2 regions of the Pseudoduganella sp. R-32 genome follow, and region 1 is predicted to be linked to the other one. Evidence: predicted binding sites of a transcription regulator. Region 1 holds the regulator's gene; the other holds the start of a gene.
What was found. The regulator sigma-54, encoded in region 1, starts transcription at its own class of promoters, with help from an activator protein. The targets are predictions, from matches to a motif close to TGGCANGNAANCTGCTTT.
Positions count from the first base shown of each region.

Region 1 (7,811 bases):
GGTCCAGTTTATCCGCGTATCGCCATTGACCATGGGGCGCTTCCTGGGCCCCGCCGGCTTGACTGTAATTAAATCTGAACTCCTATGGGTTTGGCTGCCCTGCCTTTCCACGATGGCGGCCGCCTATGCCATACGCAACAACATCGCTCGCGACCGACTGGAGTAAAGGTCGGCGACACAAAGGAAACTCAAACGATGGCAACTGAACCTGTTTCGCTATTCGCTCAGGAAATAAACCCTGGGCTAGTAATCGAAGTCCTGAAGAAATTGAATGCAAAGTTCAAAGTCACGGGCACCGACGACGCGTGGAGCGAAATCGAAGTGACGACCGGCGGATGGCTGAAGAAGAAACGCCTGAGTATCACCCACGATCCGGATTATTACAGCGGACAAGCGTGGCAGGACCAGATGGGCGGAATGCGCGGCTATTTCGCACGCTTCCCGCACGCTCCTGCACAGGCAAGGGTACTCGCCCTGACCGAGAAATTCGGTTTCGCGCTTGGCACAAGCTGCGAGCCCGACGCAGAAGCCGATGACGAAAGATACGAGATCCTGTCGGTGATCGCAGAAGCGCTCGATGCAGTCTGGTTCACTCCCTCGTCCATGCGGGATTCAAACGGAAGGGTGCTGTATGGTGAGGATTTGTCTGCATTGGATCCTCAGGCCAAATGGCCGAAATACACTCCCATCACGGCGCCGTCCGGTGCAGGTAACAGCATCGCACTGAAACTGAAGCAACGCGTTTTCAGCGAACTGATGGCGCTCGGCTTTCAGCCCGCGAATTCCTTGCCACTTCCCGACCTGGACATCACTTTGCGTGATGCGCAAACGCTATGCAGGCGCTTGATGGCACTGCAAGCCGTATTTGCCTGGGCGGCAATGCCTGTACGCTTGGCCGAAACCGCCCAACTGCAGGGCTATATCGAGCGAAACGACCTGCGTGCCGCAATGACGGAGAGCGAACTTGCTTTGATCGATCTGCCGCGCCACGAATCCCAAGCAGTACATGGCCAAACTGTCGGCTGGAGGCTGGAGAATATGTGGGCGCTGGCCTGGATCTTGGGTTTTGCACAGGTGCCGACGCTGGACGCCAGTCAAATATCCGACGAAGTCATCGAGGCGATGTTATTTGATTTCCTGCCCGACTGGGATGGCAATATCGCCGACTTCGCGGCGAGCGCTTCATTACGCGCGGCCGGCGAGGTCATTTTCATGGAATACAAATTCTACTGCGCGCATAACGCTGTCAGGAGCGCGCAAATGGGGAGCATGACCGTGCCCAAAGACTTCGATCCGATAGCGCACGGCGGAGCCGTTCATGAGCGCCGCCATTCGTTCACCTGGGCATTGGCGCCAGGAGATGACTGGGACGACACTGACCTAAGCACATGAGCGCCAGGGAGTAAGCATGCCGTAAGCCGTCCGTGAAACTATTGCCGGCCAATATTTTCAAGGATGAATTGATGCGACAACACACCCGGCGGCTGCTTCCGATCAGTATCTTCTGCCTGGCGCTGGCGACGATGAGCGGATGCGGCGGCGGAAGCAGTTCGGATACGCCGCCGCCTGCAAGCGCACCAGCCGCCTACTGGAAACCTGCGTTGGGCGATACCTGGCAGTGGCAGTTGAAAGGGACGGTCAATACCGCCTATCCGGCAACCGTGTACGACATCGATCTGTTCGATACAGCGCCTGCTACCGTCCAGGCATTGAAGGCGAGCGGCAAGAAAGTGGTCTGCTATTTTTCAGCCGGCAGCTCCGAAAACTGGCGTCCCGACTTTTCCGGCTTTGCGCCAGCCGACATGGGCAAGGACCTGCAAGGTTGGGCAGGGGAGCGATGGCTCGACACGCGCTCGGCAACTGTGCGGAAGATCATGCTTGCGCGGTTGGACCTGGCAGTCTCCAAGGGATGCAATGGCGTTGAAGCAGACAACGTGGACGGCTATGCGAACAACAGCGGCTTCGCCCTTACCGCCGCCACGCAGCTCGATTACAACCGATTCCTGGCAAGCGAAGCGCACCACCGGGGAATGTCCATTGCATTGAAAAACGATACGGATCAGTTGAAGGACCTGGTAGGCGATTTCGATTTCGCCGTCAACGAACAATGCCATGAGTTCGCCGAATGCGAGGGCTACCAGGCTTTCATCGCCAGCGGCAAGCCGGTATTCAATGCGGAGTATGCTGCGCCATACAGCAGCGATCCCGCAGCGCGCGCCAAGCTGTGCGCCGATGCCAACGCCCGCAAGTTCCATACGCTGGTGCTGCCGCTCGCGCTGGACGACAGCTTGCGCTACAGCTGCGAGCCGTGACTACAGCGTCAGCTTGGTCTCGAACTTGGAGCAGTTCATCGCGAACAGGCTCTTGACGTTGATGACGTTGTGGTGCGAGGTGAAAACGCGCCGTGTGAAGGCGCTGTACTCTTCCATCGACTCCACCGTGACGATCAGGTGGAAGTCGAACTCGCCGGCCACTTCGTAGCAGGACATCACCTCGGGCTCGGAACGCATGCGGTGCTCGAACTGCTTGAGGATGTCGGTATTCTGCTTCTCCAGTTCGACCGACACGAATACCGTCAGGGGCCGCCCGGCAAGCGCGCGGTCAACCAGCGCGACAGCCTTGACCAGCACGCCGTCGTTGCGCAGCCTTTCGATGCGGCGCTGGCAGGTCGCGACCGACGAATGCAAGCGCTCCGCGATCTCGCGCAACGGCGTGCTGGCATCTTCTTGCAGGATATTCAGGATGCCCCGGTCGATCCGGTCCAGATCCCTCATGCGAGGTGGCGCAAGGGGTGCGCCCAGGCCGGCCAGCATGGTTCGAAGAAGCGCTCCACCATGGCGGGCGTCACTTCGGCCAGCGTTGCGGGATTCCACTGCGGCTGGTTGTCCTTGTCGATCACCAGGGCGCGTACGCCCTCGAAAATCTCGCCGTGTTCGAAGTTGCGGCGCACCAGGTTGCGCTCCATGCGCAAGCAGTCGGACACGCCCAGCGACGCGCCGCGCTTCAGCAGCTCGTGGGTCACGCTCATCATCAGCGGCGAGCGCAATTCCATTGCCTTCAGCGATTTCTGCGCGAAAGGCGTGCTGTCGCCTCGCAGCGAATCCATGATGGCGGGTACCGAGCCCGCCGAGAAATGCTGATCGATCAGGGCACGCTGCGCTTCCAGTTCGCTGTCGCCGGCGAAGGCGTTGTGCGGGCCGGCAAAGACCGCGACAGCATCGCGCAACGATTTGCCGGGCGTCGACTCGAACAGCTTGGCCAGTCCGGCCAGTTCAGTTTCCGGCACGAAGTAGTCAGCCAGGTCGAGGTAGAGCGCATCCGCGGCGCCGACCGTCAGCCCGGTGAGGCCGAGCCACATGCCAAGCTGGCCCGGCGCATGCGACAGGAAGTGACTGCCGCCCACGTCGGGAAACAGGCCGATGTTCACCTCGGGCATCGCCATCCTGGTACGGCCCGTGACGATGCGCACGCCGCACTCCGGCCCGCCCTGCGCGATGCCCATGCCGCCGCCCATCACCACGCCATCCATCAGCGCCACATAAGGCTTGGGGTAGAAATGGATTAAATGGTTCAGCGCATATTCTTCGGTGAAGAAGTCCTCCAGCAGCGCGCTGCCGCCTTGCGTATTGCCGCGGCCGACGTCGTGGAAGAAGCGGATATCGCCGCCTGCGCACAGCGCGCGTTCGCTGCTGCTGCGCACCACGACCGCCGCCACCGACGCATCGTCGCGCCATGCCAGCAGCGCCTGCGTCATCGCGCGCACCATGTCGAGGGACAGTGAATTGAGGGTCTTGGGGCGGTCCAGCGTGATGAAGCCGGTACCGTTGGAGAGTTGGGTGTGTACGTGTTCGCTCATGCAAATATTCTAACGCACACTGGTCGCAAAAAAGGGCGCCAATTGCGCCCTTTGGTGTGCTGCACGGCCAGTCCTTTACATGGCGGTGGGTGGTGCCTCATACGTATCCGGGAAATGCTTGATGGCCGCATGACTGTGGTTCTGCACACGGTCCTTGTATTTCATGACCTGGCGATCCAGTTTATCAATCAGGGTATCGATGGCGGCGTAAAGGTCTTGCGACAGGCTTTCGACGTAAACAGTTTTGCCAGACATGCGCAGGTTGATTTCGGCTTTCTGGCGTTTCTCTTTCTCGGTGAGGTTATCTACAGTCAGGATGACAGCAATATCGATTACTTGATCGAAATGGCGCTTGACTCGTTCCAGCTTGTTCTGCACGTACTCGCGAATGGCTGGGGTCACTTCGACATGATGTCCACTGATGGTGAGATTCATACACACTCCTAAAGATGATGTCGCTCTCGAGTTCGTGCACGCCGAAACGCACAGAGGAACCCATGCACTGCACTACAACGATTTGCGGAGGCTAACTGGAGGGATCTTCAACGCTTCTCGATATTTGGCAACAGTCCGTCGCGCAATCACCATGCCTTGTTCACCCAGCATGTCCGCAATCTTACTGTCGGATAAAGGATTTTTCGGGTCTTCTGCTCCTGTCAATTGCACGATCAGTGCCCGTATCGCAGTCGAGGAAGCCTCCCCCCCGGCTTCGGTCGCGACGTGGCTACCAAAGAAATATTTCAACTCAAACATGCCATGCGGGGTGAGCATATATTTTTGAGTTGTTACGCGAGAAATAGTGCTCTCGTGTAGTCCCAGTGTATCAGCAATTTCACGCAACACAAGGGGTCTCATGGCCACTGCGCCATGACTGAAAAAGTTCTTTTGTCTTTCTACTATCGCTTCCGCGACGCGCAGGATCGTGTCGAAGCGCTGGCGCATATTCTTGATCAACCACTTGGCCTCCTGCAGCTGGCCATTCATCTGCGACTCGCTCTTGCCTTGCTTGAGCAGGTTGGCATACAGCGCGTTCACGCGCAGGCGCGGCACCACGTCGTTGTTCAGGGTGACGATCCAGCCGCCGCGGCCCTTTTTCACGATCACGTCCGGCACCACGTAGTCTGACTCGCCTGACGCAAATTCGGCGCCCGGATGCGGGTTGCACTGGCGGATCACGCACTGTGCTTCGCGCAAGTCTTCATCGTCGCAGTCGAGCGCTTTCTTCAGCTTGGTGAACTCGCGCTGGGCGAACCAGGTCAGGTGCTTCTCGACGATGGTCAGCGCCATGCGGCGCGTCACCAGCGGCACGCCGGGCATGCGCCTGATCTGCAGCGCCAGGCATTCGGAGGCATTGCGTGCGGCGACGCCGGGCGGATCGAAGCTTTGCAGCAGCACCAGGCTGCAGCGCAGGTCGTCCAGTTCGATTTCCAGCTCGGGCGGCAGGCGCTCGTGGATTTCTTCCAGCGGCTCTTCCAGGTAGCCGTTCTCGTCCAGCGCATCGATGATCAGTTCCATCAGCGCGCGGTCGCGCGGCTCCTGCACGGTGACGCGCATCTGCTCGAGCAGGTGTTCGCGCAGCGTGCAGCCGGAAGCTTCCAGTTGCGGGCGGCTGTCTTCGTCGTCGGCGGATTTGCTGCCGGCGCTGGCGCTCCAGTCGGCGTCGTCGCTGCCGTTGCCGGCTTCATGGTCGCCGCCTTCATAGGTATCGCTTTCGCCGGCAGCGGCCGGGGCTTCGCCGCCCTCGCCTTGCGGGCCTTCAGCCGAAGGCGTGGCGGGAGCTTCGGTGCCATTGCCGTTGCCCTGGCTGATGGCGCCATCGGCCAGCAGCCGTACCGAGTGGTCGAGCGGGTCGTCAAGGCGCTCCAGCATGGGATTGTCGCCAAGCAGCTGTTCCAACTCCTGGTGCAGCTCCAGCGTGGACAGCTGCAGCAGGCGGATGGATTGTTGCAGCTGCGGCGTCAGCGCCAGGTGTTGCGAGGTTCGCAGTTGCAGTGTTTGTTTCATGGCCTTCGTTTACATGCGGAAGTGTTCGCCGAGGTAGACGCGGCGAACGGATTCGTTGGCAATGATGTCGTCCGGGCGGCCCGAGGCCAGCACGGCGCCCTGGTTGATGATGTAGGCGCGGTCGCAAATGCCGAGGGTCTCACGCACATTATGGTCGGTGATCAGCACACCGATATTGCGCTCCTTCAGGAAACGCACAATACGTTGGATTTCGATCACGGCGATCGGATCCACGCCGGCAAACGGTTCGTCGAGCAACACGAAGCGCGGGTTGGTGGCCAGGGCGCGCGCAATTTCCACGCGGCGGCGCTCGCCACCCGACAGCGACAGGGCCGGGTTCTCGCGCAGCTTCTCGATTTGCAAGTCGGCCAGCAGCGATTCCAGGCGCTGCTTGATTTCCGCCTTGGGCAGAGGCTTGCCGTCCACCTTCTGCAGTTCCAGTACGGCACGAATGTTTTCTTCCACCGTCAGCTTGCGGAACACCGAAGCTTCCTGCGGCAGGTAGGACAGGCCCAGCGTGGCGCGCTTGTGGATCGGCAGGCTCGACACGTCGGTGCCGCCGATATCGATGGTGCCTGCATCGGAAGCCACCAGGCCGACGATCATGTAGAAAGAGGTAGTCTTGCCGGCACCGTTGGGACCGAGCAGGCCGACCACTTCACCGCAATCGACTTGCAGCGAAACGTCGTGCACCACCTGTCGCTTGCCATAGGTTTTCTGGAGGCCGCGCACGACCAGCGTGCTGGCGCAGTTATTTGCTTGCATGCTTACTTCTTCTCCGTCGGCGTCGCTGGGGGTTCGGTACGGGTCGGCTGGATCACCATGGTGCCGCGACCGCCGCCGGGCTTGCTCTCCCCGCTGGCCGAATTGCGCACGCTGAAAAATTCCTTGCGGCTGTCGTAAGAAATGAACTCACCCTGCACTTCGTCGTTCTGCTTGCCGCCTTCCAGGCGGCGGATGGTGGCCTTGTTGAACATCTTCACCAGTTCAACCTGTTCCTCGTATTCGATGCGGTCGGCATCGCCTTCCACCCACTGGTCGCCGGCGCCGTCGCGCTTCTGGCGGAAGGTGGCTTTCTTGCCGTCGCCAAACAGCGTCACTTGCTGGAAGCCCTCCGGCGTCTGCTTGACGTAGGCGCGCTCGGCCGTCATGGTCAGGGTGCCGCGGGTCAGCTTGACGCCGCCCAGCAGGATGGTAACCTGCTTGACGTCGTCGATGTCCATCGAGCCGTAGCTGATGTTGGTCGGCTTGTAGGAGTCGGCTTTCTCGGCCAGCGCCGGAGCGGCGACTCCCAGCAGCAAGGCTGCCGACAAGAGTAGTCGTTTCATGTTCATTCCTCAGTTATTGGTCCGCGGCCTTGGGCGGAATCTGCAGCGTGCCGTTGCCGGCCAGGTGCATTTCGCGCGTCGCATTATTGGCGCGCATGCTGTTGGCCGCAGCAGTCGTATCCCCCAGCCGCAGTTTCACCGGATGATCGGTTTCCATGCGGTCTTCGTCCGGGAAGATCACCAGCTTGTCCGATTCCAGGTGCAGCAGTTGCGATTGCGGCGATGCCGCGCGGTCGATCGTCACGCTGCCGTTCAGGGTGACGCGGCTGTTGGTGTCGTCCACGCGCGCCGTATTCGCCACGATCTCCATCGGCGGCTTCTCGCCGGCCAGGCTGTGCACGCGCGGATTGTCGATCTCGGACGAATCGTCGACCGGGCGGTGGGTCAGCTTGTCGCCGGCAATGATATAGCTTGGCTTGCCATCCTTGGTCATGCGCACGAAGGAGAAGTTATGGATGATGTAATCCGGCTCGTTCATGCGCTTGTCGGCCTGCATCTGTTCGTCCGCGCGGTTCAGCAGCTCGAGCAGGTAGAAGCTGCCAAGCGCCGCCAGCAGCACGAAGATCATGCCGATCGACAGGCGGAAGCGGTGGGCGGTCCTCTGGTTACGCATCGCTTGCCCT
Region 1 covers NZ_CP183987.1:1,025,371-1,033,181, reverse strand. The annotation lists gene ACN9MU_RS04835 (metal-dependent hydrolase) at 1-166, shown strand, start outside; gene ACN9MU_RS04830 (DUF4272 domain-containing protein) at 196-1,392, shown strand; gene ACN9MU_RS04825 (endo alpha-1,4 polygalactosaminidase) at 1,464-2,312, shown strand; gene ACN9MU_RS04820 (Lrp/AsnC family transcriptional regulator) at 2,313-2,774, opposite strand; gene ACN9MU_RS04815 (enoyl-CoA hydratase/isomerase family protein) at 2,771-3,856, opposite strand; gene hpf (ribosome hibernation-promoting factor, HPF/YfiA family) at 3,932-4,291, opposite strand; gene ACN9MU_RS04805 (RNA polymerase factor sigma-54) at 4,364-5,860, opposite strand; gene lptB (LPS export ABC transporter ATP-binding protein) at 5,870-6,625, opposite strand; gene lptA (lipopolysaccharide transport periplasmic protein LptA) at 6,628-7,188, opposite strand; gene lptC (LPS export ABC transporter periplasmic protein LptC) at 7,202-7,801, opposite strand; gene ACN9MU_RS04785 (KdsC family phosphatase) at 7,811-7,811, opposite strand, start outside.

Region 2 (7,811 bases), 530 kb from region 1:
TCGGAATTGACTGGGTCTGACCCTGTGGGTCAGACCCAGGTTTACCGGTTTTAGCCGTGCAGCGGCTTATAACGAATACGCTTCGGCTTCGCGCCTTCCTCGCCCAAACGCTTCTTCTTGTCGGCTTCGTATTCCTGGTAGTTACCCGCAAAGAAGGTCACCTGGGAATCGCCTTCAAAGGCCAGGATGTGGGTCGCAATACGGTCCAGGAACCAGCGATCGTGGGAAATCACCATCACGGAACCGGCGAATTCCAGCAGCGCATCTTCCAGCGCACGCAGGGTTTCCACGTCCAGGTCGTTGGACGGTTCGTCCAGCAGCAGCACGTTGCCGCCCATCAGCAGGGTCTTGGCCAGGTGCAGTCGGCCACGCTCACCGCCGGACAGGTTGCCGACGATCTTCTGCTGGTCCGACCCCTTGAAGTTGAAGCGGCCCACATACGCGCGCGACGGCATTTCGAAACGGCCCACGCTGAGGATGTCGGCGCCGCCAGACACTGCCTCGAATACTGTCTTGTCGTTGTCCAGCTTGTCGCGGCTCTGGTCCACCAGCGAAATCTTGGCGGTCTTGCCGATCGCCACTTCGCCGCTGTCCGGTTGCTCGATACCGGCAATCATCTTGAACAGGGTCGACTTACCAGCACCGTTCGGGCCGATGATGCCGACGATCGCGCCCGGCGGGATGATGAAGGACAGGTTGTCGATCAGCAAGCGGTCGCCAAACGATTTGCTGACGTTCTTGAATTCGATCACATCGTTACCCAGGCGTTCGGCCACAGGAATGAAGATCTCCTGGGTCTCATTACGCTTCTGGTACTCGAATTCGCTCAGTTCATTGAAGCGCGCCATGCGGGCCTTGGACTTGGCCTGGCGTGCCTTCGGGTTCTGGCGCGACCATTCCAGTTCTTTCTGCAGCGCCTTCTGGCGCGCGGATTCGGTGGCTTCTTCCTGCTTCAGGCGGGCCTGTTTCTGGTCCAGCCAGGAAGAGTAGTTGCCCTTCCAAGGGATGCCGTGGCCACGGTCCAGTTCCAGGATCCATTCGGCAGCATTGTCCAGGAAGTAGCGATCGTGGGTGATGCCAACCACGGTGCCAGGGAAGCGCACCAGGAATTGCTCCAGCCATTCCACGGATTCGGCATCCAGGTGGTTGGTCGGTTCGTCGAGCAGCAGCATGTCCGGCTTGGACAGCAGCAGCTTGCACAGCGCCACGCGGCGCTTTTCACCGCCGGACAGCACGCCGATCTTCTGGTCCCATGGCGGCAGGCGCAGCGCGTCGGCGGCCATTTCCAGTTGCAGGTTCAGGTTGCCGCCGTCGGCAGCAGCGATGATCGATTCCAGGCGTTCCTGTTCCTTGGCCAGCGCGTCGAAGTCCGCATCCGGTTCGGCATAGGCGGCGTACACGGCTTCCAGCAAGGCTTGCGCGTTGAAGGCCTCACCCAGGCCGGATTCCACTTCCTGGCGCACGGTTTTTTCAGGATCGAGTTGCGGTTCCTGTGGCAGGTAGCCGATGTTCAGGCCAGGCATCGGGCGCGCTTCGCCCTGGATGTCGGTGTCGATGCCTGCCATGATTTTCAGCAGGGACGATTTGCCGGAGCCGTTCAGGCCCAGCACGCCAATCTTGGCGCCTGGGAAGAAGGACAGCGAAATGTCCTTCAGAATCTGACGTTTCGGTGGGACGATTTTGCCCACGCGGTTCATGGTATAGACGTAATTGGCCACGGTATGAGTTCTTGTCGGTTCGTAAAGGCGCTAGTTTAGCGCATTGTGATGGCGCATAAAAAAAGACCCGGCAAGTGCCGGGTCCTTTTAGGGCAGCTGCTTGCTTATGCTTTGCGCCGGCGTACCGTTGCCAGCGCGGCCAGGCCCAGGCCGGTCAGCAGAAGGCTGGTTGGCACGGGCACTTGCGCAGGCGGCGCAGCGTCCTGCGCTACGAAGTCCAGGCGCACGTCGGTCAGGTTGAATTGTCCCAGCATGGAATTCACGGAAAAGTTGAGGATGCCGTCTGCCGCCAGGTCGGTCAAGGCCAGGGAGTCTAGGCTCAGTTGCACCACCAGGTCGCCGCCCAGCGAATCGTAATGACTGATGAACTGGTTGTACCAGCGGTTGTAGCCGCCATTTTCGCTGCCCGTCTGCTTTTTGATGTCTTCGATCTTGCCGCTGTCGGTGTCGAATGCATTTTCATCGTTGGCCGAGCCGGTCGCGGAGGCGCCACCGGCTGTGACCTTCATCTCGTCAGCGATGGAGTCGCTATAGTTGGTGTTGAATTGCTTGATGTGGAAGTTGTCGGTGACGACCTTGCATTTGCCCTTGTTGCAGTCCGTCGTTTCGCGATTCTCAGAGTAATTCAGGTTCGTCACGGACGAACCGACGATATCGAAGTCGGCGGAGGAGAAACCGGACACGGTCAGCACGCCGGAGCTGATCGAAGCGCTGGACAGGCCCTTGCCGGCCAACAGGCTATTTACGTCGATCTGCAGGTTCTGGCTCTGGCCAGTCGTCAGGTACTGATCAAGCGAAAATGCGGACGACAACGGCATTGTTGCAGCTTGCACAGATGCTACACAGAACAGGGCGGAGATGCCCACCAGAAACTTTCTACTAACCATTATTGCTCTCCCGAAGTGTTACTGGGAATTAAGCAATTGTCGTGCCTGAATGCAAGCGACTTTCCTTAGATCATTGATTCAATTACGGAAAAGTCAATTGAGTCATAGTAATTGTGGTTTCACGGCACCAATGCTGTAAAATTTTCCGACACTCAACTCGCCTTTCTGTTGACCAACCAGCTCTCCAGCATATATATCGCCAGCGCACTCCAGATGAACAGGAAACCGACCAGCTTGGTCGAGGAAAAAGCTTCGTGGAAGACCCAGACGCCCAGCAGCATTTGCAGCGATGGCGACATGTATTGAAGCATGCCGAGCACCGACATCGGAATGCGCCGCGCACCGGCGGCGAACAGCAGCAGCGGGATCGCCGTGGTCGGGCCTGCGGCTGCCAGCAGCCAGCGTGTGCTGTCCGACTCGGCATTCAGGAAGACGCTCTGGCCGTGGTACACCAGCCAACCGAGGTAAGCCACCGCCAGCGGGAACAGGATCAGGGTTTCGAAAGACAGTCCTTCCAGCGCCGCCAGCGCCGCAGTCTTGCGCAGCAACCCATAAGCGCCAAAGCTCAGGGCCAGCACCAGCGCGATATATGGCACCTGGCCAGCCTGCCAGGTCAGCCAGGCCACCCCGGTGGCGGCAACACCGATGGCAATCCACTGGCCACGACGCAGTTTTTCCTTCAGCACCAGCATGCCCAGCAGCACATTTACCAGCGGGTTGATGAAGTAGCCCAGGCTGGCATCGACCACATGGCCATTGTTCACCGCCCAGATATACACGAACCAGTTTGCGCTCAGCAGGAAAGCGCTGGCCAGGAAACTGCCCACGACTTTGGGCTGGCGCAACACTTGCGGCAGCCATTTCCATTGCCGCCGTACCGCCAGTACCAGCATCAGGAACAGCAGCGACCAGGCCATGCGGTGCGCCAGGATTTCGGACGCCGGCACATCTTTAATTGCGTGAAAATACAGCGGGAACAGGCCCCAGGACAGGAAAGCGCCTGCGGCGTACAGCATGCCGGTATTCATGAGAGCGATGATTTTCTTGGAGTAAAGGTGGAAAATAGCACATCCGCCAAGATTTCACCGGCGGCTGAAAAACTTGCAAAAGGCCTTTAGTTGGCCTATTGTGCGATGCACCAAAACCAATTTTGGGTGAAATCTTGTCACAACATAAGAAAAGCAGCGTAGCTGCACTGACGCTGGCCGCGATTGGCATCGTCTACGGCGATATCGGTACCAGCCCCCTCTATACCCTCAAAACAGTCTTCGACCCCACCCACGGATTGGCACTCAACCAGGCCAACTTGCTGGGCATTATTTCCCTGATCTTCTGGAGCCTGACGCTGATCGTGTCGCTGAAGTACGTCAGCCTGGTGCTGCGTGCCGACAACCGCGGCGAGGGCGGGATCATGGCCCTGATGGCGCTGGCGCTGAACTCCGTGCACAAGGCTGCGCCGAAGGCGCACTTCCCGCTGCTGCTGATTGGTACCTTTGGCGCCACCATGTTCTATGGCGACTCCGTCATCACGCCGGCCATTTCGGTGCTGGGCGCAATCGAGGGCCTGGAAGTTGCCGCACCGGGCCTCGCGCAATATGTGGTGCCGCTGACGATTGTCGTGCTGGTGACCCTGTATTCGGTGCAGCGCCATGGCACGGCTGGTATTGGCCGTTTCTTTGGGCCGATCATGACGATCTGGTTCGGCGTGCTGGCCGCCATGGGCGTCGTGAATATCGTCGAAACCCCGGCCATCCTCTCCGCGCTGAATCCTTACCATGCCGCGATTTTCATGCGCGACAATGGCTTCATCGCCTTCGTGGCGCTGGGTGCGGTGGTGCTGGCGATTACTGGCGCTGAAGCGCTGTACGCCGACATGGGCCACTTCGGCAAGAAGCCGATTCGCATGGCCTGGTTCTGGGTCTGCTTCCCTTCGCTGATCTTGAACTACCTGGGGCAGGGCGCGCTGCTGATCCGTAATCCGGACGCTATTGCCAACCCGTTCTTCAACCAGCTCGGCGCATGGAGCGTGTACCCGCTGGTGGTGTTGTCGACGGCTGCCGCCGTGATTGCTTCGCAGGCCACGATTTCCGGCTCGTTCTCGATGACCAAGCAGGCGATTGCGCTCGGCATGCTGCCGCGCATGCGCGTGCAGCATACTTCGGCCAGTGAGATCGGCCAGATCTATATTCCTGTCGTGAACTGGCTGCAGCTGATCGTGGTGTTGATCGCCGTGATCAGCTTCAAGAGCTCGGACAACCTGGCCAGCGCCTATGGTATCGCGGTGACGGCGACCATGTTCGCCACCACCATCCTGACCTTCTTCGTGATCCGCTACCGCTGGCACCTGCCGCTGGTGCTGTGCTTCGTCGCGACCGGCTTCTTTATCGTGATGGATGTGATGCTGTTCTCGTCCTCCGCGCTGAAGCTGTTCCACGGCGGCTGGTTCCCGCTGCTGCTCGGTACCGCGCTGTTCACCACCATGCTGACCTGGCGCACCGGCCGCGAGCTGGTGTTCAAGAACCTGGAAAAGCACGCGATCCCGCTGGAAGACTTCCTGAACTCCCTGTTCATGGCGCCGCCGACCCGCGTGCCGGGTACCGCGGTGTTCCTGCGCGGCGAGAGCGATGGCGTGCCGCATGCGCTGCTGCACAACCTGTCGCACAACAAGGTGCTGCACGAGCGCGTGGTGTTCTTCACCGTACATATTGTGGAGGAGCCTTATGTGCCGCCTTCGGAGCAGGTCCGCGTGACAGCCCTGGGCCATGAGTGCTACCAGCTGAATATCAATTACGGCTTCAAGGACGAGCCGGACGTGCCGGCCATCATGGCCCTGTGCGAAGAGAAAGGCCTGAAGTTCGAAATGATGGAGACTTCCTTCTTCATCGCGCGCCAGACCGTGATTTCGTCGCCGGGCGACGGCATGGCGCCATGGCGCGAGCACCTGTTCGTGGCGATGTCGCGCAACGCGCGCGCTGCGGCGGACTATTACCAGATCCCGCCGAACCGCGTCATCGAACTTGGCACACAAGTGGAGATTTAATTTGTAACGGATCTTGCCTCTTGTAGAGGGGGGGATTAACGGTCTGCTAAACTGCTGCTCCGTTACCCTCCTTTAACGAATAGGCAAGATTGAAATGAAGAACTCGATGTTCAAGGCAATCGCCACCCTGGCTTGCGCTGCGGCCCTGACAGCATGCGGTGGTGGTGCCAAAAATAACGACACCACTCCGCTGCCGCCGCAGCCTGCTTATGCGGTAGTTGTGGACAACGAGCCAGGCGGCAGTGCTCCGGTAGTGGCCTCTGGCGACCTGGTCACCTTCAGCTACACCGGCTGGCTTTACAACGAAGCCAAGACCGACAAAAAAGGGGATCAGTTCGAGAGTTCCGTTACCAACAGTGTCGATAAGCCGATGACCATGACGGTCGGCGTCGGCGCCCGCATTGCGGGCTTGGACAAGGCCTTGATTGGAATGCAAGCGGGCGGCTCGCGGCTTGTGATCATCCCGTCGAATATGGCGTTTGGCCCGGTGGATGTCAAAGACTCGACTGGCAAGGTGATCGTCCCTGCCAATACCTCGGTCGTGTATCAACTGAACGTGCACAGCTTCAGCACGCTGCCATCGCCGATTCCGCCGCAGCCGGTATTTACAAAGCAAGAGCTTCAAGTCGGCTCGGGCGCAGCGGCCGCTGCCAAGAACCTGGTGACCATCCAGTACCGCGGCTGGCTGTACGACAACACCAAGCCAGACAACAAGGGTACGGAATTCTTGGACAAATACAGTGGCCAGCCTTTCAGCTTCCTGCTGGGCGTGGACAGCCGCATTGCAGGCTGGGACCAGGGCATCGTGGGCATGCAAGTGGGGGGCAAGCGCAGGCTGCTGATCCCGGCCAGCATGGCATGGGCCCAGTATGGCCGCAAGGACGATGCCGGTAACTACATCGTGCCGCCAGGCACCGCCGTCGTGTACGAAATCGAGATGACCGCCCTCAACGCGACGCCTCCGGCGCAAACCGCGCAGCCTGCTTTCGACAAGATCATCATCGCAGAAGGCGCAGGAGATGCATCAGTCACAGGCAACACGCTGACCGTAAGCTACTCCGGCTACTTGTACGACGACAGTGTCACCGACAAACGCGGCCTGCGTTTCGACACTTCCCTGACCAAAGGGGTTCCAATGACCGTCAAGTTGGGCGCTAACGCAGTCATCAAAGGCTGGGAAGATGGCCTGCTCGGCATGAAGGCTGGGGGCAAGCGTACCCTGATCATCCCGGCAAGCATGGGCTACGGCACGACCGGCCAGGGCAGCATTCCTGCGAACGCGCCGCTGATCTTCGATGTTGAAGTGACTTCCGTTACCAAGTAATTGGCGAAAGTCCAGAAAGAAACGGCCTTCGGGCCGTTTTTTTTGCCTAACGCAGCATCTCCAGGTGTGGAATGCCATCCTCGTCATATGGCTCGCCGACAGCCTTGAAGCCGAAGCTGCCATAGAATTTTTCCAGGTGGGCCTGGGCGCCGATGCGGATGCGGTGGCCTGGATGCAGCGCCTCCGCGTTGCAGATGCCCTCCGCGATCAACTGCCGGCCAGCACCGCTGCCACGTGCCGCCTGCGTCGTCAGCACGCGGCCCAGCGACATTTCAGGATACTTGATGCCCGGCGCGATGCAGCGCAGGTAAGCGGCCAGGGTTCGCTTGCCCTCTATCGTTTGCCAGCCGAGTAGGTGGTGGGCGGCTTCATCGTAGCCGTCCATATCGGAGTAAAAACACTGCTGTTCGATTACGAAGACCTCTTGCCGCTGCCGCAGCATTTCATACAGGTCTGCGTTGGGAATGCTGTTGAAGTCCAGCCACTGCCATTCAATCATTGGTCGCCCCGCTTGATAGGAGGCGACCATTTTATGCCAGCTTAATAGTCGACGCGAAGCTCGCCGTTACGGATCGCAGAGGCCAGTTCTGCCTTCACTTCGGCGCGGGTCTTGCCGCGGGTGGGGGAGGCAAAGTCCAGCGGATACAGTTCGCCGTTCAGGATTTCGCCACGGCGCAGGGCGGCGATGGTCTCAGCCTTTACTTCCGCGCGCGTTTTGGTCGATACGAACGAGTTGTCGGCCTGGTAGCCTTCGCCGCTGTTGGTGTCGGGCGGCGCTGCCTGGGCGGCAGTGGAGAGGGCCAGGGCGGCGGAAGCGATGATGGTTGCAAATGCTTTCATGA
Region 2 covers NZ_CP183987.1:500,089-507,899, forward strand. The annotation lists gene ettA (energy-dependent translational throttle protein EttA) at 51-1,718, opposite strand; gene ACN9MU_RS02380 (PEP-CTERM sorting domain-containing protein) at 1,823-2,536, opposite strand; gene rarD (EamA family transporter RarD) at 2,758-3,633, opposite strand; gene ACN9MU_RS02390 (potassium transporter Kup) at 3,765-5,645, shown strand; gene ACN9MU_RS02395 (FKBP-type peptidyl-prolyl cis-trans isomerase) at 5,740-6,969, shown strand; gene ACN9MU_RS02400 (GNAT family N-acetyltransferase) at 7,016-7,468, opposite strand; gene ACN9MU_RS02405 (DUF4148 domain-containing protein) at 7,510-7,809, opposite strand.
Region 2: the regulator sigma-54 is predicted to act here: its motif matches at 2,635-2,652, upstream of ACN9MU_RS02380 (PEP-CTERM sorting domain-containing protein).